DNA from 3 places in the Saccharopolyspora sp. 6M genome. Region 3 is predicted to be linked to each of the others. Evidence: riboswitches for the same ligand, from Rfam matches in the RefSeq annotation. Region 3 holds a riboswitch; each other region holds the start of a gene.

Region 1 (6,729 bases), on a different contig from region 3:
CGGAGGACGCGGATCGAGAGGCCCCCCAGGAGCGCGGGGTGGCCGCGCAACCGTCGTTCCCGCAGGTCGAGCGGGAAGTGCTGGACTTCTGGTCCGCGGACGGGACGTTCCGGGAGAGCGTGCAGGCCAGGGACGCGGGCGTCAACGGCTCGAACGAGTTCGTCTTCTACGACGGGCCGCCGTTCGCCAACGGCCTGCCGCACTACGGCCACCTGCTCACCGGGTACGTCAAGGACGCGGTGCCGCGCTACCAGACGATGCGCGGCCGCCGGGTGGAGCGCCGCTTCGGCTGGGACTGCCACGGGCTGCCCGCCGAGGTGCAGGCGGAGAAGCAACTCGGCATCACCTCGAAGTCCGAGATCGAGTCGATGGGCGTCGCCGAGTTCAACGACGCCTGCCGCGCCTCGGTGCTGCGCTACACGCGGGAGTGGGAGGACTACGTCACCCGCCAGGCCCGCTGGGTGGACTTCGAGAACGACTACAAGACGCTCGACGTGGACTACATGGAGAGCGTCATGTGGGCGTTCAAGACCTTGTGGGACAAGGGCTTGGTCTACGAGGGCTTCCGGGTGCTCTGGTACTGCTGGCGCTGCGAGACGCCGCTGTCCAACACCGAGACGCGGATGGACGACACCTACCGGCAGCGGCAGGACCCGGCGGTGACGGTGGGCCTGCGGCTCGTCGCGCCGGGCAAGGCGTTCGACGGGGCGCTGGCCCTGGTCTGGACGACGACCCCGTGGACGTTGCCGTCGAACCTCGCGGCCGCGGTGCACCCCGAGGTGGACTACGTGCTGGTGGAGCCCGGCCAGGGCGGGGAGCGCTACGTGCTCGCCGAGGCCCGGCTGGGCGCGTACGCGCGGGAGCTCGGCGAGGACGTCGCCGACCGCGTCGTCGCCCGGTTCACCGGCGCCGAGCTGATCGGCACGAGCTACCGGCCGCCGTTCGACTTCTTCGCCGGGCGACCCAACGCCCACCAGGTGCTGCCCGCCGACTACGTCACCACCGAGGACGGCACCGGTGTCGTGCACATCGCGCCCGCCTTCGGTGAGGAGGACAAGGCCGTCACCGACGCGCACGACATCGAACCGGTCGTCCCGGTCGACGCGCGGGGCCGGTTCACCGCCGAGGTCGCGCCGTACGAGGGCCAGCAGGTCTTCGAGGCGAACAAGCAGATCATCCGGGATCTCAAGGAAGCCGGGCTGCTGCTGCGGCACGAGACCTACGACCACCCGTACCCGCACTGCTGGCGCTGCGACAACGCGCTGATCCAGCGGGCCCTGTCGTCCTGGTTCGTGGCCGTCACCCGGTTCCGGGACCGCATGGTCGAGCTCAACCAGCAGATCAACTGGGTGCCGGGGCACATCCGGGACGGCCAGTTCGGCAAGTGGCTGTCCAACGCCCGCGACTGGAACATCTCGCGGAACCGGTTCTGGGGTTCGCCGATCCCGGTGTGGACCTCGGACGACCCGGCGTACCCGCGCACCGACGTGTACGGCTCGCTGGACGAGCTGGAGCGCGACTTCGGGGTACGGCCCGCCGACCTGCACCGCCCGAACATCGACGAGCTGACCCGGCCGAACCCGGACGACCCGACCGGCGCGTCCACGATGCGGCGGGTGCCGGAGGTGCTGGACTGCTGGTTCGAGTCCGGGGCGATGCCGTTCGCGCAGGTCCACTACCCGTTCGAGAACTCCGACTGGTTCGAGCACCACTACCCGGGCGACTTCATCGTCGAGTACAACGGCCAGTCCCGCGGCTGGTTCTACCTGCTGCACGTGCTGGCCACCGCGCTGTTCGACCGGCCCGCGTTCTCCAACGTGGTCGCGCACGGCATCGTGCTCGGCGACGACGGCATGAAGATGTCGAAGTCGAAGAACAACTACCCGGACGTGAACGAGGTCTTCGACCGCGACGGTTCGGACGCGATGCGCTGGTTCCTGATGGCGAGCCCGATCCTGCGCGGCGGAGACCTGGTGGTCACCGAGCGCGGCATCCGGGACGCGGTGCGCCAGGCGGTGCTGCCGCTGTGGAACTCCTGGTACTTCCTGGCGTTGTACGCCAACGCCGAAGGAGTCGAGGGCCGGTTCCGGGTGGACAGCGAGCACGTGCTGGACCGCTACGTGCTCGCCAAGGCGCACGAGCTGGTCGGCGACGTGCAGGCCGCGATGGACGTGTTCGACCCGGCCGGGGCGTGCGCCGCTGTCCGCGACTTCCTGGAGGTGCTGACCAACTGGTACGTGCGCCGCTCCCGGGACCGGTTCTGGGCCGGGGACGCCGACGCCATCGACACCCTGCACACCGTGCTGGAGGTGACCTGCCGGGTGGTGGCGCCGCTGCTGCCGCTGACCGCGGAAGCGGTGTGGCGCGGGCTCACCGGCGGCCGCTCGGTACACCTGTCGGACTGGCCGCTGGTCGACGAGCTGCCTGCCGACGCGGCGCTGGTCTCCGCGATGGACCGGGTGCGGCAGGTGTGCTCCTCGGCGCTGGCGCTGCGGAAGTCGAACTCGCGCCGCGTCCGGCTGCCGCTGGCGAAGCTGGTCGTGGCCATGCCGGAGGCCGAGTCGCTGCGGCCGTTCGTCGACCTGGTCCGGGACGAGGTGAACGTCAAGGAGGTCGAGCTGACCACCGACGTCGCCGCGCACGGCCGGTTCGAGATCGCCGTGAACGCCCGCGCCGCCGGACCTCGGCTGGGCAAGGACGTGCAGCGGGTGATCAAGGCCGTGAAGTCCGGTGACTGGACCCGCAACGCGGCCGGGGCCGTGGTCGCCGACGGCACCGAACTGCAGGAGGGCGAGTTCACCGAGCGGCTGGTGTCCACCGACTCCGGTGCCGCGGCCGCGTTGCCGGGCGGCGCCGGGATGGTGGTGCTGGACTGCGACGTCACCCCGGAGCTGGCCGCCGAAGGCGTGGCCCGCGACCTGGTGCGCGTCGTGCAGCAGGCGCGCCGGGACGCCGGTTTCGAGATCTCCGACCGCATCCGCGTCGAGGTCTCCGCGCCGGCCGAGGTGCTGGCCGCCGTGGACGCGCACCGCGAGTTCATCGCCGCCGAAACGCTCGCCGACGCCGTGTCCGAGGGCGCGGCCGCGGGTGGTTCCGCGGGCAGCGTCGGGGACGGCGTGGACGTCTCGGTCGCCGTCGAACGGGTCTGATCGGTCGCCGCCGGGCGGGTCCGCGGGAACCACCGCGGATCCGCCCGGACGGGCGTGGCGCACCTCCCACTTCGCACGGGGTGGTTGCGCGCGGCGGGGGCGATCCCTAGTCTTCTCCGTCGAAGGTCATGAGTGCCAGCGGGAAACCCCGGTTTGCTGGCCGGCAACCCTCCTACCGCGGTGGGGTGCCCCGGGTGAGGACCTGGCCGATCGCGCAGGGCGATCGGCAAGCGCGGGCCCCGAATGCTCCGGGCCCGGTGAGGCCCTAGGAGGCATCGTGTCGTCAGCCGTCCGCTCCGCCACCGGCGAGATCGCCGAAACCCCGATCTGGTCCGTCGGGGACTCCGTTCCCGCGGTCCCCGCGGTCGTCGGCGCGCAGCTGCGGGTTCCGCTGGTCACCGGCGGTTCCGCCGAGTACGCCAACCTGGACCACGGGGCCAGCGCGCCTTGCCTGAACGCGGTGCGCGACGCCGTGAACGAGCTGCTGCCCTGGTACGCCAGCGTGCACCGCGGCGCCGGGTTCGCCTCCCAGGTGTGCACCCGGGTCTACGAGGGGGCGCGGGAGACGCTGCGCCGGTTCGTCGGCGCCCGCCGCACCGATTCGGTGATCTTCACCCGGAACACCACCGACGCGCTGAACCTGCTGGCCGCCGCGCTTCCCGCGGACACCTCGGTGGTCGTGTTCGACACCGAGCACCACGCGGCGCTGCTGCCGTGGGCGGGGGAGCGGGTGCACCACCTCGGCATCCCGGAGAGCCCGCAGGAGGCGGTGCGACTGCTCGACGCCGCGCTCGCCGAGTGCGCCGACGGGCCGAAGCTGGCCGTGCTCACCGGGGCGTCCAACGTGACCGGCGAGCTGTGGCCGGTCGCCGAGCTCGCCCGCGTCGCCCGCGAGCACGGCGCCCGCACCGTGCTCGACGCCGCCCAGCTCGCCCCGCACCGCCCGGTGCGCATCGCCGACCTCGGCGTGGACCACGCCGTGCTGTCCGGGCACAAGCTCTACGCCCCGTTCGGCGCGGGAGCGCTCATCGGCCGCGACGACTGGCTGGACCGGGCCGAGCCGTACCTGGCCGGCGGCGGCGCCACCCGATCGGTCCCCGACGCGGGCGAGATCGACTGGAACACCGGTCCGGAGCGGCACGAGGCCGGTTCGCCGAACACCGTCGGGGTGCACGCGCTCGCCAAGGCCTGCGAGGTGCTCGCCGAGCACGCCGAGGCGATCGAGGGGCACGAGGACCTGCTGCTGCGCAGGCTCCGCGCCGGGCTCGCCACCGTTCCCGGGCTGCGCGAGCTGGGTCTGTTCGGCCCCGAGCACGACCGGGTCGGCGTGGTCAGCTTCACCGTGGACGGCCAGGACCCCGGGCTGCTGGCGGCGGCGCTGTCCGCGGAGCACGGCATCGGCGTGCGGGACGGGCTGTTCTGCGCGCACCGGGCCGTGCGGCACCTGCTGGCGGGCACCGACGCGCAGCGCGCCGTGCGGATCAGCCTCGGTCTCGGCACCACCGTCGAGCACGTGGACCGGATCGTCACCGCGCTGCGCGGGCTCGTCGCCCACGGTCCGCAGTGGAGCTACGAACTCGACGGCGGCCGCTGGGTTCCCGTCGACGACCCGCGCGAGTTCCCCGCCGCGTTGGCGTGAGCCGCTGCGAACGACCGATCGGCGGTCGGGGAGAATGGGCCGGGTGAACACCGAGCAGTCCGACTCCGAGCAGCCCGGATCGAACCCCGCCACCGGCGAGGGCTCGTCCTCAGAACCGGAAGCGCGACCCGCCGCGAGCGGGGACGGCGGTACCGCCGCGAGCGAGCCGGACCCGGGTTCGGACGGCGACGGTTCGACCGCGGTCGGGGCGGCCGGTGGCCGTGCCTCGCGGAAGCTGCTGGCGCTGCTGTTCGGGGTGGCCGCGCTGCTGCTCGCCGCGGACGTGGTGACCAAGATCGCCGCGGTCGCGCGGCTCGACGGGCAGCCGCCGCTGGAACTGTTCGGCGGGGCGGTGTACCTGGTGCTGGTGCGCAACCCGGGGGCGGCGTTCTCGCTGGCCACCGGCATGACCTGGCTGCTGGCGCTGCTGGCGATCGTCGTGGTCGGCGTCATCGTGTGGCTGGCGCCGAAGCTGCGCTCCACCGGGTGGGCCGTCGGGCTCGGCCTGGTGCTGGGCGGGGCGTGCGGGAACCTGGTCGACCGGTTGTTCCGGGAGCCCGGGCCGTTGCGCGGCCACGTCGTGGACTTCGTGTCGCTGTTCGCGCCGGACGGCAGCGTGTGGCCGGTGTTCAACGTCGCCGACTCGTCCATCGTGTGTGGCGGGATCCTCGTGGTGCTGCTGTCGCTGCTCGGCCGCGACTACGACGGCACCGTGCACACCCGGAAGAAGCGCGAGGACCGGGCATGAGCGATCTGCGGATGCTCCCGGTCCCCGACGGCCTCGAAGGGATGCGGGTCGACGCGGGCCTGGCGAAGTTGCTCGGGTTGTCCCGGAACACGGTGGCGGGGCTCGCCGAATCCGGTGAGGTGCTGCTCGACGGCGCTCCCGTCGGCAAGTCGGACCGGCTGATCGCGGGCGGGCTGGTGGAAGTGACGCTGCCCGACGCGCGGCCCGAACCGGAAGTGGTCGCGGTGCCCGTGGAGGGCCTGCGGATCCTGCACCAGGACGACGACATCGTCGTGGTCGACAAGCCCATCGGCGTCGCCGTGCACCCCAGCCCCGGTTGGGAGGGCCCCACCGTGATCGGCGGGCTCGCCGCCGCGGGCGTGCGCATCGCGACCTCGGGCGCCGCGGAGCGCCAGGGCGTGGTGCACCGGCTCGACGCGGGCACCACCGGCGTCATGGTCGCCGCGAAGAGCGAACACGCCTACACCGCGCTGAAGCGGGCGTTCAAGGAGCGCACCGTGGAGAAGCGCTACCACGCGCTGGTGCAGGGCCACCCCGATCCGAGCAGCGGCACCATCGACGCGCCGATCGACCGCCACCCCAAGCACGACTACAAGTTCGCCGTGGTCAGCGGAGGCAAGCCCAGCATCACCCACTACGAGACGGTGGAGGCGTTCCGCGCCGCGTCCCTGGTGGACGTGAAGCTGGAGACCGGGCGCACGCACCAGATCCGGGTGCACTTCTCCGCGGTCCGGCACCCGTGCGCGGGCGACCTCACCTACGGCGCGGATCCGGTGCTGGCGCGGCGGTTGCAGCTCGGCAGGCAGTGGCTGCACGCGCGGATGCTCGGCTTCGAGCACCCCGCCGACGGGCAGTGGGTGACGTTCACCAGCGACTACCCGGACGACCTCCAGCACGCCCTGGACACCCTCCGCGAACAGGACTCCTGAGCCGCCGGCCGCCCGCTCCCGCCGCCGGGACGCGCGTTGCGGCGATCGTCGTCCGGACGGGTCCGGCCGGTCGCGTAGCGTGGTCGTGCTGATCCAGGAACAGCGGGGGGAGTGGCCGATGACCCAGGCCGGAGCGAGCGGGACGTTCGACGGGCGTCGCGCGGAGTTCACCGACGACACGCCGACGCCGCCGACGGGTCTGCCGCTGGGCGGTGCACCGCCGTCCGCGTCCGCGCGGCGGGACGAGCGCGCGGAGGTCGAGGA
Region 2 (6,729 bases), on a different contig from region 3:
CTCCGCGCTCTCCACCGCGATCGGATCCTTCAGCCCGGCTTTGAGCGCGTAGTTGCCGTTCACGATGGCCGCGTCGGCGTCATCGACCGAGCGGGGCAGCTGGTCGCTGGAGAGCTCCTGGAACTGGATGTTCTTCGGGTTCTCCGCCACGTCGCGCACCCCGGCGCCCTGCTCGGCGCCCGGCTTCAGCTTGAGGACACCGTTGGCCTGCAGCAGTTCCAGGCTGCGGGTCTGGTTCGACGGGTCGTTGGGCAGCGCGATCCGCGCGCCGTTCGGCAGCTCCTGGAGGGAGCGGACCTTCTTGGAGTAGACCGACAGCGGTTCGAGGTGCACCGTCTGCACCCATTCGAACTCGCCGCCGCGCTGCGCCTGGTACTCCGCCAGGTACGGCTTGTGCTGGTAGTAGTTCGCGTCCAGCTCGCCGTTGGCGACGGCCTCGTTGGGCCGGTTGTAGTCGTCGAACTTCTCGATCTCGATCTCGATGCCTGCCTTCTCGGCCAGGTCGTCCTTGACGAACTGCAGGATCTCGCCGTGCGGCTGCGGGCTGACGCCGATGGTCAGCGGGGCCTCGGGGTCCTGCGCGGCGGGCGTGCCGGAGCCGCCGCAACCTGCGAGCGCCAGCGTCGCGGCGGTGAGCACCACGGCCAGGGAGCGAAAACGCATCGATCGCGTCCTTTCTGGAGGGCCGGCCGGTGACGCGCACCGGCGGCCGGCGGGGATCGCACGTCCCCGTCGTCGGAGTGTTCCTGGTGAGCTGCGGGCCTAGCCGGTCGCGCTGCGGCGGCGGTCCACTGCTTTGGCGGTGATGTCGGTGAGCAGCTGCATGGCGAAGGCCAGCACGGCCAGCACCGCCACCGATCCGTACAGCACGCGCTCGTCGTACGCCTGGTAGCCGTCCTGGATGGCGGTGGTCCCGAGACCTCCGCCGCCGATGGCGCCGGCCATCGCCGCGTAGCCGATGAGCGCGACGGCGGTGACGCCGACGGCCCCGACCAGCGCGGCGCGGGCCTCGCCGAGCAGCACGGTCCACACGATCCGCCACCGGCTCGACCCGGTGGTGATCGCGGCTTCGACGACGGTGAAGCTCACCTCCCGCAACGCGTTCTGCGTCAGCCGCGCGAAGAACGGCACCGCGCCGACGACCAGCGGGACGATCACCGCGGTGCTGCCGATGGACGTGCCCACCAACAACCTGGTGAAGGAGGCCAGCACCACCAGCAGCACCACGAACGGCACGGACCGCACCACGTCGACGACCACACCGAGGATCCGGTGCAGCGTCGGACGCGGGTTGAGCCCGACCGGAGAACTCAGGTGCAGGAACACGCCGAGCGGCAGTCCACCGAGGACCGCCAGCACGGTCGCCACCAGCACCATGTAGAGCGTTTCGACGGTGGCACCGCCGAGCAGCTCCGCTACTTCCGCCCAGGGGGTCGGATCACTCACGCCGCGACTCCATCAACACTGACCGGGGTGCGCCGCACGTGCGCGTCCCGGTCGACCATCCACTTCAGGGCCGACTCGGACCGCTCGCCGGTGAGTCCGATGCGGAACTTCGCCACCGGGGTGTCCCCGAGCCGGGTGAGCCCGCCGCCGAGGATGGACAGCTCCACCCCGAAGCGGGCGGCCGCCTCCGGCAGCAGCGCCCCGACGGCGGCGAAGCCGACGAGGACCACTTCGGCGACCACGTCGTGCCGCACTCCGGGCACGGCGGGCGCCTGGTCGGTCTCGGGCAGCAGGCTGGTGCTGACCCGGCTGCCGGGTTCGGCGACGAGGTCGAGCACCTTGCCGTGCTCCACGACGCGCCCGCCTTCGAGCACGGCCACGTCGTCGGCGATGCGCCGCACCACGGCCATGTCGTGGGTGACCACCAGGACGGTGACGCCCAGTTCAGAACGCGCCCGGTCCAGCACGGTCAGCACCGAGTCGGTCGTGCCCGGGTCCAGCGCCGAGGTCGGTTCGTCGGCCAGCAGCACCGAGGGCTTGGCGGCCAGCGCGCGGGCGACCGCGATGCGCTGCCGCTGCCCGCCGGAGAGCCGGTCCGGGTAGGTCGGCGCCTTGTCGGTGAGCCCCACCAGGTCGAGCAGTTCGGCGACGCGGCTGCGGCGCTGCGGTGCGGGCATCCCGGCGGCTTCGAGCGGGAGCGCCACGTTGCCCGCGGCGGTCCGCTGCCGCAGCAGCGAGTCGCCCTGCGGCACGACGCCGATGTGGCGGCGGGCGGCGCGCAGCGCGGCGCCTTCGAGGGCCACGAGGTCGGTGCCGTCGACCCGGATGGCACCGCGGTCCGGCTTCTCCAGCAGGGCGATGCACCGGGCGAGGGTGGACTTGCCCGCGCCGCTGGGGCCGACGACGCCGAGCACGGCGCCCGCGGGGACCTCCAGGGACACGTCGTCGAGGGCGACGACGTCGGACCGGCTCGACTGGTCGTGCCGGAAGGACTTGGTGAGGTTCTCGACTGTGATCACGATCGCTCCGCATCAGCTCACGCCGGCCTGCGGGCATGCCGCGGCCGGGCGGGGAGGAACAGAAGGGCCTGGTGGGGCGGTGACGACTGGGGTCGTCAGCCGGCGAGGCGACAGGCCGTCGTGGTGCGGCGTCCGTGATCGATGACCCGGCGCTGGGTCAAGGCGAGGCCGTGCGGACCGGATCCGACGCGAGCGCGACCGCCGCGGGCCTGCCGGCGGCTGGTCCGGGGCGCACGTTCACCTGCGAGCAGAGTTTCAGACACCACAACTCCATCGACCCTGGCGTTAGCACCTGCTCCGGTGGAGTGGTTGCTGCGGCGTCGTGGAGCCAGGTCTCTCAGCCGCTCGGGATGGATTTCCCGCATAGTAGAACGCAGCGGTGTCGACGGGCGCAAGCCAAAACCCGTCACTATGTGGAATCGTTTGACAAATCACATCCCCCTGTTGAGCAGGGGGCATGGCCCGCCGTGAATATTCCGGTGACCTTATGTGATCAACACTACGGTTTTCCCTCCGGACGGACCAACGAAGTCCCGAAGGGAGGCGACGCAGCGGAACGTCAGCGCGCCGGTTCTCCGGCGGCCTCGGCCACCCGGGCGAAATCGGCCACGGTGAGCTGCTCGCCCCGCGCCGCCGGATCCACCCCCGCCGCCCGCAGCACCTCTTCGGCGCGCGCCGCCGACCCGGCCCAGCCCGACAGCGCCGCCCGCAGCGTCTTGCGCCGCTGCGCGAACGCCGCGTCCACCGCCGCGAACACCTGCGCCCGCGGCGCCGCCGACGGCGGATCGACCCGGGAGAACGCCACCAGCCCGGAATCGACGTTCGGCACCGGCCAGAACACGTTGCGCGGCACCGGCCCGGCGCGCCGGACGTCGGCGTACCACGCGGCCTTCACGCTCGGCACCCCGTAGGTGCGACCACCCGGTTTCGCGGCCAGCCGGTCGGCGACCTCGGACTGCACCATCACCAGCCCGGTGCGCAGCGACGGCAGCTCCGCCAGCAGGTGCAGCACCACCGGCACCGCCACGTTGTACGGCAGGTTCGCCACCAGCGCGGTCGGCCGCGGCTCGGCGAAGTCGGCGGCCCGCACCCGCAGCGCGTCGGCGGGCAGCACCCGCAACCGGTCGCACAGCTCGGGGGCGAACTCGGCGGCGGTGCGCGGCAACCGCTCGGCGAGCACCGGATCGATCTCCACGGCCACCACCCCGGCGGCCTCCGGCAGCAACGCCAAGGTCAGCGAGCCCAGCCCGGGCCCGACCTCCAGCACCACGTCCTCGGCGGTGAGCTCGGCCGCGCCGACGATGCGGCGCACCGTGTTCGAGTCGTGCACGAAGTTCTGGCCCAGCCGTTTCGTCGGCCGGATCCCGAGTTCCCCCGCCAGCCGGCGAACATCGGCCGGCCCGAGCAACCGCGCCTGGTTCGCGTGCTGTTCCACGAGGTCAAAGCTACCCGCGCCCGCTTCCCGCACCGCGCCCGCCCTCCCCCGCGCTGATCAGGACCGCACCGAGCAGGCCCGGGAACGCGAACGAGCGGTCACCGGCACGAGGCCGATGACCGGTCGAAGAACGCGGGAGCCGGGAACCGTCCCGGCGCGGCTCAGCTCAGGCCGAGCTTCGAGGAGCAGCCCGGCCAGGCGCCGTAGCTGCCGCCGCGGGCGTCGCGCACCTTCGTGGCGACCGAGATCTGCTGTTCCCGGCTGGCCTGGTGCGGGTAGGCCGCGTACTGGTCGCCGCCGTAGGCGTCCCAGGTGCTCTTGTCGAACTGGAGACCGCCGTAGTAGCCGTTGCCGCTGTTGATCGACCAGTTGCCGCCGGCCTCGCACTGCACCAGCTTGTCCCAGACGGCGCTGTTCGGCGGCTGCTTGGTGCCGACGCGGACGACCTTCTCGGTCGGCTCCTTGGTGATCTTCTCGCCGACCGCTTCGCGACCGGTCTCCTCGCCGTTGCGGGTGCTCACCCGGGTGAAGACGATCTTCTCGCCGGGCGTGCCCGGGTTCTCGACCTTCTCCTCGCCCTTGAGCATGGAGTCGTCTTCGATCTCCTTGACCGGCGGCTCGATCGGCACCGTCACGTTGATCACGGTGCTGCCGGTGCGGTCGATCTGCACCGTGGCACCGCTGGTGATCTTCTGGTCGCCGCCGGGGGTGATGTGGTCTTCCGGCCCGAGCTGGAGGTTCTGCTCCTGCACCAGCTCGTCGACGGTCACCGCGGTGGTCGTCAGCTGCCGGGGCTCGCCCGCGCCGTCGGTGATCGTGATGTCCTTGGCGGTCTTGACCACCAGGTCCATGCCCTGCTCGGGCACCGCCGTGCTGCGCGCGCTGGAGACCCAGGCGCCGTCGTCGGCGACGCCGAGCTGGCGCAGCGCCTGGCCGACGGTCACCGACCGGACCCACTCCTCGCGCTGCTCGCCGTCCACCGTCATCTTCAGCAGGCGGCCGCGGTCGAGGGTGATCGTGTCGTTGTGCCCGACCTTGGACTGCGGGGAGGGGCTCAGCGCGTCGTGCTCGCCGATGCTGATGCCCTCGTCCTCGAGGACTTCGCCGACGGTCGACTCGTAGGTGTTGACCTGGCGTTCCTTGCCGTCGATCTCGACGGTGACGGACTTGTCCATCGCGGCGGCGGCACCGCCGGAGCCGGTCAGGGTGAGGATGACCGCGGCGACCGCGCCCTTGAGGAAGCGCTGCTTCCACGAGGTGATCGCTTCGACGACCTCCGGGGAGGGCTGCGCCTGCGGTTCACCGAGCTCGTCGGGCAGGACCAGCGGCGGCATGACCACGGTCTCTGCGTTGATGAGCCGGATGAGCTCGTCGACGTCGATGTCGGCAGTCGCGAGCATCTCGTCGGCCTGCGGTCCGAGCGCTTCGAGCACGTCGTCCGGCGTGATCTCCAGCGCGCCGGGCGGGAAGCTCGGGTGGTCCTGCGCCGGGTACCGGTCGCTGATGGGGGCGAAGGGCTGCTCGGCGGTGATCTCCGCATCGCTCTCGCGATCGAGCAGGCCGACCGCGGTCTGCTGCTGCGGGCTCACGGGGCTGAACCAGTCCGTCGAGGGCTCGAATGAATCGGCCCAGTAGCCGTGGTCTCGGCCTGCACCACCCAGCTGTTCATCGCTGCTGGTGGAGCTGGCGTGGGCACCGGGGATGCCGCGTCCGTTCACAGGGTCGCTACCTCTCGAAAGCGAGAAGCCGTCCGCGCGCGGGTGACCGAGGGGAGTTCGCCGAGCATGTCCGGTTCGAACTCCTTCACCTGCCGCTGCGCGACTTCGTGCTTCGTTTCCGTATCCGACTCCCGTAGCCAAGCGCCGTCTTCAGCCGATACCTGATGCGAACCGGTCTCGTTCCCAGCTCGATCGGTGGCACCGACTTCCCCGACGTACCCGGCGGCGACTAGCGGGCGTTCCCGTGACTTCGTTGTCATCGGTTACGAGGCCGAGACTCTAGCGTGATCCCGCGGGCCCGCCAAGGGGCCGCCCGGCGGTGTGACCTGGGTTACGCCGATTTGCCGCGCAACCGTGCACCGTCGGTGATCGGGTCGAGTGATCGACCGCGAACCGCTGCCAGTTTTCCCACCACCGCCGCGGTTTCGCCGCTCCGCGCCGAGATCGACCGCTTCGTCCCCAGTGGACGGTTTGATCGTCCCTGGTGAGCGGATCACCAGTCGCCCCGATCAGCGGATCCGGCTCGGGCGCCGGGACGGCCGGTGGGGGGCGGGCGACGGGAGAGAGCGGTCATCTCCCGCCGCCCGCGCCGGCGGCGGCAACGACCGTCCGGACGCGGTGGGTGATGAGGAACCTCACTTCCTCACACTCCCGGGCGATCTCCGGCGGTCGAGCCGTTCAGCGGCGCTTCGGGACGCCGTTCGGAGCAGGAGCGCTCAACGCGGGAGCCCGAGCTTCCGGGCGCACGCCGGCCAGGCCCCGTAGCCGCCGCGGTCGTCGCGCAGCGCGCTCGCCACCGAGATCTGCTGCTCGCGCGAGGCGCGGTGCGGGTAGCGGGCGAAGCCCTCGCCGCCGTAGGCCGCCCACGTGCTGCGGTCGAACTGGAGCCCGCCGTAGTAGCCGTTCCCGCTGTTGGTGGCCCAGTTCCCGCCGGATTCGCACTGCGCCAGCCGGTCCCACACCTGCCCGGTGCGGGGTTCTCCGGCGTCACCGCTGCGCTCGGGGGCGGGTGCCGCGGTCGCGAGCGGCGCGCCGCACAGCGTGATCGCGGCGGCGATTCCGATCCTGGTGATGCCACGGATGCGCATACAGGTCCTGACTGCCGTGCCTC
Region 3 (6,729 bases):
TCGGCGGCGCTGCACGCCAGGGGAGTTCCGGTCGGGCTCGCCGAGGCGCTCGCGGTACCGGCGGCGGCGCACCTGGTCACGGCACCGCTGGTGGCGGCGATATCCGGGCAGGTCAGCCTGGTCGCGGTGGTGGCGAACCTGCTGGCGGGGCCGCTCGTGGCACCCGCGACGGTGCTCGGCGTCGCGGCGACGGTGGTGGCCCCGTGGTGCGCGCCGCTGGCCGGTGCGCTGGTGTGGCTGGCCGGGCCCGAACTGGAATGGCTGCTCGCGGTCGCCCGGCATTCGGCGGCCGTGCCGGGAGCCGCCGTCGACTGGCCGTCCGGAGTGGTGGGCGGGACCTCGCTGGCGGTGCTCGCGCTGGTGCTGCTGATCGTGCTGCGCGGGCGTATCGCTCGGCTGGTCCTGACCAGCCTGGTGCTGGTCGTCGTGGTGGTGGTGATCCCGGTCCGCCACCAGGTGTTCCCGTGGCCGGTGCCGGGGTGGTCGCTGGTCGCCTGCGACGTGGGACAGGGCGACGGGCTGGTGCTGGCCACCGGCCGGGACCGGGAAGCGGTCGTGGTCGACACCGGACCGGACCCGGCACCGATGGCCGAGTGCCTGCGCCGGTTGCGGATCCGCAGCGTCCCGCTGGTACTGCTGACCCACCTGCACGCCGACCACGTCGGTGGCATCTCGGCGGTGCTGTCCGGGCGGCAGGTCGGCGCGGTCGCCGTCGGACCGCTGGGCGAACCGGCCTGGGCGGCTCGCGAGGTGCGGGCGACCGCGCGCGCCCACCGCACACCCGTCGTCCCGTTGCGGGCGGGCCAGCGGTTGCGGTGGCCGGGATTGGTGCTCGACGTGCTCGGCCCCCGAGGAGCGCTCGCGCGCAGCAACTCGGCGGAGGACGCCAACGACGCCTCGCTGGTGGTCAAGGCGACCACTCCGGCGGGGCGGGTGCTGCTGACCGGGGACGTCGCGCTGCCAGGTCAGGCAGCGCTGCTCGCCTCAGGTGCGGACCTGCGGGCGGAGGTGCTCAAGGTGCCCCACCACGGGTCCCGGTTCACGACGCCGAGATTGCTCGCGCGAGTGCGCCCGCAACTGGCGGTGATCAGCGTCGGAGCCGGGAACGACTACGGTCATCCCAGCCCGCTGATCCTCGGCGAGCTGCAACGGATGGGCGCCCGGATCCACCGCACCGATCAGGCGGGCGACATCGCGGTCGTGCCGGAAGGCCGGGGGCGCACCGCCGTGGAGCGGGGCGATCCGCTGCGGCCGGACGAAAGGTGACGGGGAGGTCAGGCCGTGGGCCGCGGCGCACCGCGGCCCACGGCCACCGATCACAGGCCGAGGGCCTCGTTCACGGCATCGGTGTTCGGGGCGACCGTCGCCTTCGGACCGACCTGGTCCTGCACGGCGTCCAGCGTCTTGAGGCCGTCGCCGGTGATGAGCAGCACCGTCTCCTGGTCCGGGTCGATCTGACCGGCCTCGATGAGCTTCTTCGCGGTCGCCACGGTGACGCCACCGGCGGTCTCGGCGAAGATCCCCTCGGTGCGGGCCAGCAGCCGGATGCCCGCGACGACCTCTTCGTCGGTGACGTCCTCGATGGCCCCGCCGGTGCGCCGGACCACGTCCAGCACGTACGGGCCGTCCGCGGGGGCGCCGATGGCCAGCGAACGCGCGATGGTGTCCGGCCGCACCGGCTGCACCACGTCGTGGTTCTGCTTGAACGCGCTGGCGACCGGCGAGCAGCCGTGGGCCTGCGCACCGAAGATCCGGTACGGGCTCTGCTCGACCAGGCCGGTCTGCCCGAGCTCGCGGAAGCCCTTGTCCACCTTGGTCAGCTGCGAGCCGGATGCGATGGGCACCACGATCTGCTCCGGCAGCCGCCAGCCGAGCTGCTCGGCGACCTCGAACCCGAGGGTCTTGGAACCCTCCGAGTAGTACGGCCGCACGTTGACGTTGACGAACGCCCAGTCCTCGTGCTCGGCGGCGAGCTCGGTCGCCAGCCGGTTCACGTCGTCGTAGTTGCCGTCCACCGCGAGCAGCGAGCCGTCGTAGACCGCGCTCATCAGGATCTTGGCCCGCTCCAGGTTGGACGGGACGAGGACCACCGAGTCCCAGCCGGCACGGGCGGCGGCAGCGGCGACGGCGTTGGCGAGGTTGCCGGTGGACGGGCAGGCCAGCACCTTGAACCCGAACTCGCGGGCGGCGGCCAGCGCGACGGCGACCACGCGGTCCTTGAACGAGTGCGTCGGGTTGCCGGTGTCGTCCTTGATCCAGATCCGCTTGACGCCGAGCGCCTCCGCGAGGTTGTCCGCGCGCACCAGCCTGGTACAGCCGGGCTCGGTGTTCGGGTGCTCCTCGACGTTCGTCGGCACCGGCAGCAGCTTCTTGTAGCGCCAGATGGAGCGGGGGCCTGCCTCGATGTCCTCGCGGCGGACGCGCCCGAAGTCGTAGGCGACCTCCAGCGGCGAGAAGTCCTCCAGGGACACGAACTCGGGAGCCAGGGGCTGGCGGTGGCCCTCTTCCTTCGACACCAGCTCGACGGCCGGACCGAGGTCGTAGGTCTTGCCGGTGGAGTTCGGGGCATGGGCGGCAGCGGTCATCGCGAGGTCCTTTCCTCATCTGTCCCGCGGGCGGGTCGGAGTTGGCACCAATTTCTTCGACTACCTCGCGAATGCCGCGAAAGGTCGAGATGGTTGCCGGGGCTTCATCGGGCCGTTCCCTCTGCCCCTCTGGATGAGCTATTCGGTTGTGGCTGCAACGTTACGGGAGGCCGCCGCGTCCTGGCCAGCACGGGGTCGGCGCACGGGAACGGCGGTGGTGTCGCAGGGTCGTGGGACGATGCCCCCATGAGTTCGCCGTCGGTGGTCTGCGATCCGCTGTACCTGATCCTCGGAGACGAGGAACTGCTGGTGGAGCGCGCTCTGTGGGAGGCGGTCGGCGCTGCCCGCGCCGCCGACCCGGAAACGGAGCTGCGCAGGATCAAGGTGAGTGAACTCACCCCGCCGGAGCTCGACGAGCTGCTGAGCCCCTCGCTGTTCGCCGAAGGGCGCGTGGTGGCGCTCGAAGCGGCCCAGGACGCGGGCAAGGAGATCGCCGAGGCGATCCTGTCGCACGCGCGGCAGCCCGCGGACGGCGTGGTGCTGGTGATCGTGCACAGCGGCGGTGGTCGCGGGAAGAACGCCAAGGAGCTGCCGAGCGCGTTGCGCAAGCTCAACGCCCGCGTCACCGAGTGCAACAAGATCACGAAGGGGCCGCAGCGGGAGGCGTTCGTCAAGGACGAGGTGCGGCGCGCGGGTGGCCGCATCGACGCCGCGGGTGTCGGCGCGCTGATCGAGACGGTCGGCTTCGACCTGCGCGAGCTGTCCTCCGCGGCCTCGCAGCTGGTGGCCGACACCGGCGGCAAGATCGACGAGTCGGAGGTGCGCCGCTACCACCGCGGCCGTGCCGAGGTGACCGGTTTCGTGGTGGCCGAGAAGGCCGTCACCGGTGATCTGGCCGGCGCGCTGGAGGCGCTGCGCTGGGCGTTGCAGCTCGGCGTGGCGCACGTGCTGATCGCGGACGCGCTGGCCGACTCGGTGCGCACCATCGGCCGGGTCGCCGCCTACGGCCGGGGGGACCCGTTCCGCCTCGCCGGAGACCTGGGCATGCCCGCGTGGAAGGTGAAGAAGGCGCAGGCGCAGGCCAGGGGCTGGAGCAGCGCCACCGTGGCCGAGGCGCTGCGCGCGGTCGCCGTGCTCAACGCGGACGTCAAGGGCATGGCCGCCGACGCGGACCACGCGCTGGAGCGCACGGTGCTGCGGCTGGTCGAGCTGCACTCCTCCCGGAACTGACCCGGCACACGCCACCAGGGCGACGATCGCCGCCGGTGCCCGGTGCCGAGCGCCCGGAGTCGCCCGAGAGCCCGATCTCAGCGCCAACCCGCCAGACGCTTCGGCCCCGAACGCGAGGCGGGGCCCGTTCCCGTGGGAACGGACCCCGTCTCGGGCCGGTGCGCGTGCCGGACGAAGGTCCGGCCGCGCTCGGGCTCAGAGCTTGTTGACGGCCTGCGCCAGCGCCGACTTCTTGTTCGCGGCCTGGTTGGCGTGGATGACACCCTTGCCGGCGGCCTTGTCCAGGGTGCGCGAGGCGGCGCGCTGCAGCTCCAGGGCCTTGTCCTTGTCGCCGGCGGCAACGGCCTCGCGGAACTTGCGAATGGCGGTCTTGACCGAGGACTTCACCGACTTGTTGCGCAGGCGGTTGCGCTCGTTGGTCTTGATCCGCTTCATCTGAGACTTGATGTTGGCCACTGGGGCGCCTCTTTCCTCGTTCGGATTCAGTCGTGCCGCGCTGAATCGGCGCTGCCGCACCGGGGCCGAGGGCCCACGGCGTGCGCAGCTTTCCTCCCTGGCGGAATGCCGCACGGCACGGTCGACGATCCTAGCAACGGCGCTCGCAGCGACCCGCGTCGGCACCGGGTGCGAGGACGCTCACAAGCCGGGACTCGATCGGTGGTGGGCGGCATAGGCTCGCGCCCCGTGTTCACCGCATTGGGCTGGCCCGGCTTCGCCGACCTGACGCTGGCCGGCCTCGTCTTCCTGTGCTGCGCGGCGTTCCTGGCCGGCGCGGTGGACGCCATCGTCGGAGGCGGCGGCCTGATCCAGCTGCCAGCGATGCTGCTGCTGGTGCCAGGCGGCAACATCATCTACTCGCTCGGGACGAACAAGCTCGCCGCGGTCGCGGGCACCACGGCGGCCGCGTGGACCTACGCGAAGCGGACCCCGGTGCCGTGGCGCAGCGCGTTGCCGATGGCGGCCGTCGCCTTCCTCGGCGCCCTGGGTGGCGCCGTGTTCGCCGCGTCGCTGCCGCAGACGGTGCTGACCGTGGTGGTGCTGGTGGCCCTGGTCGGGGTCGGCATCTACACGTGGCGCAAACCAGACCTGGGGTCGGTCGCGGCGCCGCGCTTCGGGCCGGTCCAGCAGACCTGGGTGATGGTCGCGGGCGGCCTGGTGATCGGTTTCTACGACGGCATCGCGGGCCCGGGCACCGGCTCGTTCCTGGTCTTCCTGCTCGTGGGGCTGGTCGGCTTCGCGTTCGTGGGGGCCTCGGCCACCGCGAAGATCGTCAACGTGGCCACCAACCTCGGGGCGCTGCTGTTCTTCATCGCCGCAGGCAAGATCCTGTGGGGGTTGGCGCTGGTGATGGCGGTGAGCAACGCGAGCGGCAGCGTGCTGGGCGCGGCGCTGGCGTCCAGCCGCGGGTCGGTGTTCGTGCGGAAGGTCTTCCTCACCGTCGTCGTGGCGCTGGTGGCCAGCCTCGGCTGGAAGCTCGCATCCGGGCTGTGAGCCCGTTCCGGGACGATCAGTCAAGACTCCACGTCAGGCGTGATGTGAGATCGAGAACACCGGCGGGTCGCGGGAATGATCCCGCCCGGGGTGTGGTTGTATGAGTCGGCCGATTTTTGTGTTCGTGTTCGACACGCTCGCGAAAGTTGCGGGCGCGACTCTGTCCTGAGCGCAAGCTGGAGAGTTCGCCGTCTGGACTAGGCCCCGGTGCTCGCGCGGTGCGAGCACCGGTTACTCATCAGCTGTGAGGAGACAGAGATGGCACAGGGCACTGTGAAGTGGTTCAACTCCGAGAAGGGCTTCGGCTTCATCTCCCCCGACGGTGGCGGCCCGGACGTCTTCGTCCACTACTCGGCCATCGAGGGCAACGGCTTCCGCACCCTCGAGGAGAACCAGACCGTGACCTTCGAGATCACCCAGGGCCAGAAGGGCCCGCAGGCCAGCGGCGTTCGCGCGGTCTGAGTGCGGTGATCCGCTTCGGCGGGCCCTCCACCTTCGAGGTGGGGGCCCGCCGTTTTTTCGGCCCTGGGCGGGGTGGCGCGGTACAACGGGAGCCATGGACGTCGTCAACAGCCGCACGATCTTGCACCCGCGCGACCCGGAGGGCTCGCTGCGCTTCTACCGAGACGTGCTCGGGCTGGCGATCTCCCGCGAGTTCCCGGGTGGCACGGTGTTCTTCCTCGGGCAGGGGTTCCTGGAGATCTCCGGTCGCGGCGAGCACGGCCCCAGCCCCGACCAGGTGCTGTGGATGCAGGTGCGGGACCTGCGCGCCGAGTTCGACCGGCTCGCCGAGCTGGGAGTCACCGTGGAGGCCGAACCGGCCCGGCAGCCGTGGGGTCTGGACGAGGCGTGGATCGTCGACCCGGACGGCACGCGGATCGTGCTCGTCGAGGTGCCGGCGGACCATCCGATCCGCGCCGACCAGCGGCCGCGCTGAGCCACCCCCGGAGTTGGGCACCGGCGGCCGGTCGCCGCGTGGGACGATGTGGGTTGCACGCGCGCCCCGCGAGGACCCCGAGATCCCAAGGAACACCGAGTGAGCAGCTTCGCCGACACCACCTTCACGGACCCGGAGCGCATCCGGAACTTCTGCATCATCGCGCACATCGACCACGGCAAGTCGACGCTGGCCGACCGGATGTTGCAGCTCACCGGGGTGTTGGGCGAGCGGGCGTACCGGGCGCAGTACCTCGACCGGATGGACATCGAGCGGGAACGCGGCATCACGATCAAGGCGCAGAACGTGCGGTTGCCCTGGGCCGTGGACGGCGTCGACCACGTGCTGCACATGATCGACACCCCGGGGCACGTCGACTTCACCTACGAGGTCAGCCGCTCGCTGGCCGCCTGCGAAGGCGCGATCCTGCTGGTCGACGCCGCGCAGGGCATCGAGGCGCAGACCTTGGCGAACCTGTACCTGGCG

Evidence for each region. Region 3 has a riboswitch for S-adenosylmethionine ahead of thrC (threonine synthase). Riboswitches for the same ligand answer to the same signal wherever they lie in the genome.
Region 1: another riboswitch for S-adenosylmethionine. It lies ahead of LCD31_RS16905 (aminotransferase class V-fold PLP-dependent enzyme); the one in region 3 lies ahead of thrC (threonine synthase).
Region 2: another riboswitch for S-adenosylmethionine. It lies ahead of LCD31_RS20060 (methionine ABC transporter ATP-binding protein); the one in region 3 lies ahead of thrC (threonine synthase).

The regions. Positions count from the first base shown of each region.
Region 1 covers NZ_JAIUJZ010000117.1:4,577-11,305, forward strand. Annotated here, with positions in the region: gene ileS (isoleucine--tRNA ligase) at 1-3,149, shown strand, start outside; SAM riboswitch class IV at 3,274-3,388, shown strand; gene LCD31_RS16905 (aminotransferase class V-fold PLP-dependent enzyme) at 3,460-4,788, shown strand; gene lspA (signal peptidase II) at 4,823-5,536, shown strand; gene LCD31_RS16915 (RluA family pseudouridine synthase) at 5,548-6,465, shown strand; gene LCD31_RS16920 (hypothetical protein) at 6,584-6,729, shown strand, end outside.
Region 2 covers NZ_JAIUJZ010000154.1:271-6,999, forward strand. Annotated here, with positions in the region: gene LCD31_RS20050 (MetQ/NlpA family ABC transporter substrate-binding protein) at 1-663, opposite strand, end outside; gene LCD31_RS20055 (methionine ABC transporter permease) at 763-1,446, opposite strand; gene LCD31_RS20060 (methionine ABC transporter ATP-binding protein) at 1,443-2,465, opposite strand; SAM riboswitch class I at 2,733-2,822, opposite strand; gene rsmA (16S rRNA (adenine(1518)-N(6)/adenine(1519)-N(6))-dimethyltransferase RsmA) at 3,025-3,900, opposite strand; gene LCD31_RS20070 (transglycosylase family protein) at 4,062-5,618, opposite strand; partial or broken gene LCD31_RS20075 (transglycosylase family protein) at 6,335-6,595, opposite strand.
Region 3 covers NZ_JAIUJZ010000161.1:10,041-16,769, reverse strand. Annotated here, with positions in the region: partial or broken gene LCD31_RS20670 (ComEC/Rec2 family competence protein) at 1-1,266, shown strand, start outside; gene thrC (threonine synthase) at 1,317-2,585, opposite strand; SAM riboswitch class I at 2,598-2,725, opposite strand; gene holA (DNA polymerase III subunit delta) at 2,832-3,815, shown strand; gene rpsT (30S ribosomal protein S20) at 4,011-4,271, opposite strand; gene LCD31_RS20650 (TSUP family transporter) at 4,500-5,306, shown strand; gene LCD31_RS20645 (cold-shock protein) at 5,565-5,768, shown strand; gene LCD31_RS20640 (VOC family protein) at 5,863-6,243, shown strand; gene lepA (translation elongation factor 4) at 6,343-6,729, shown strand, end outside.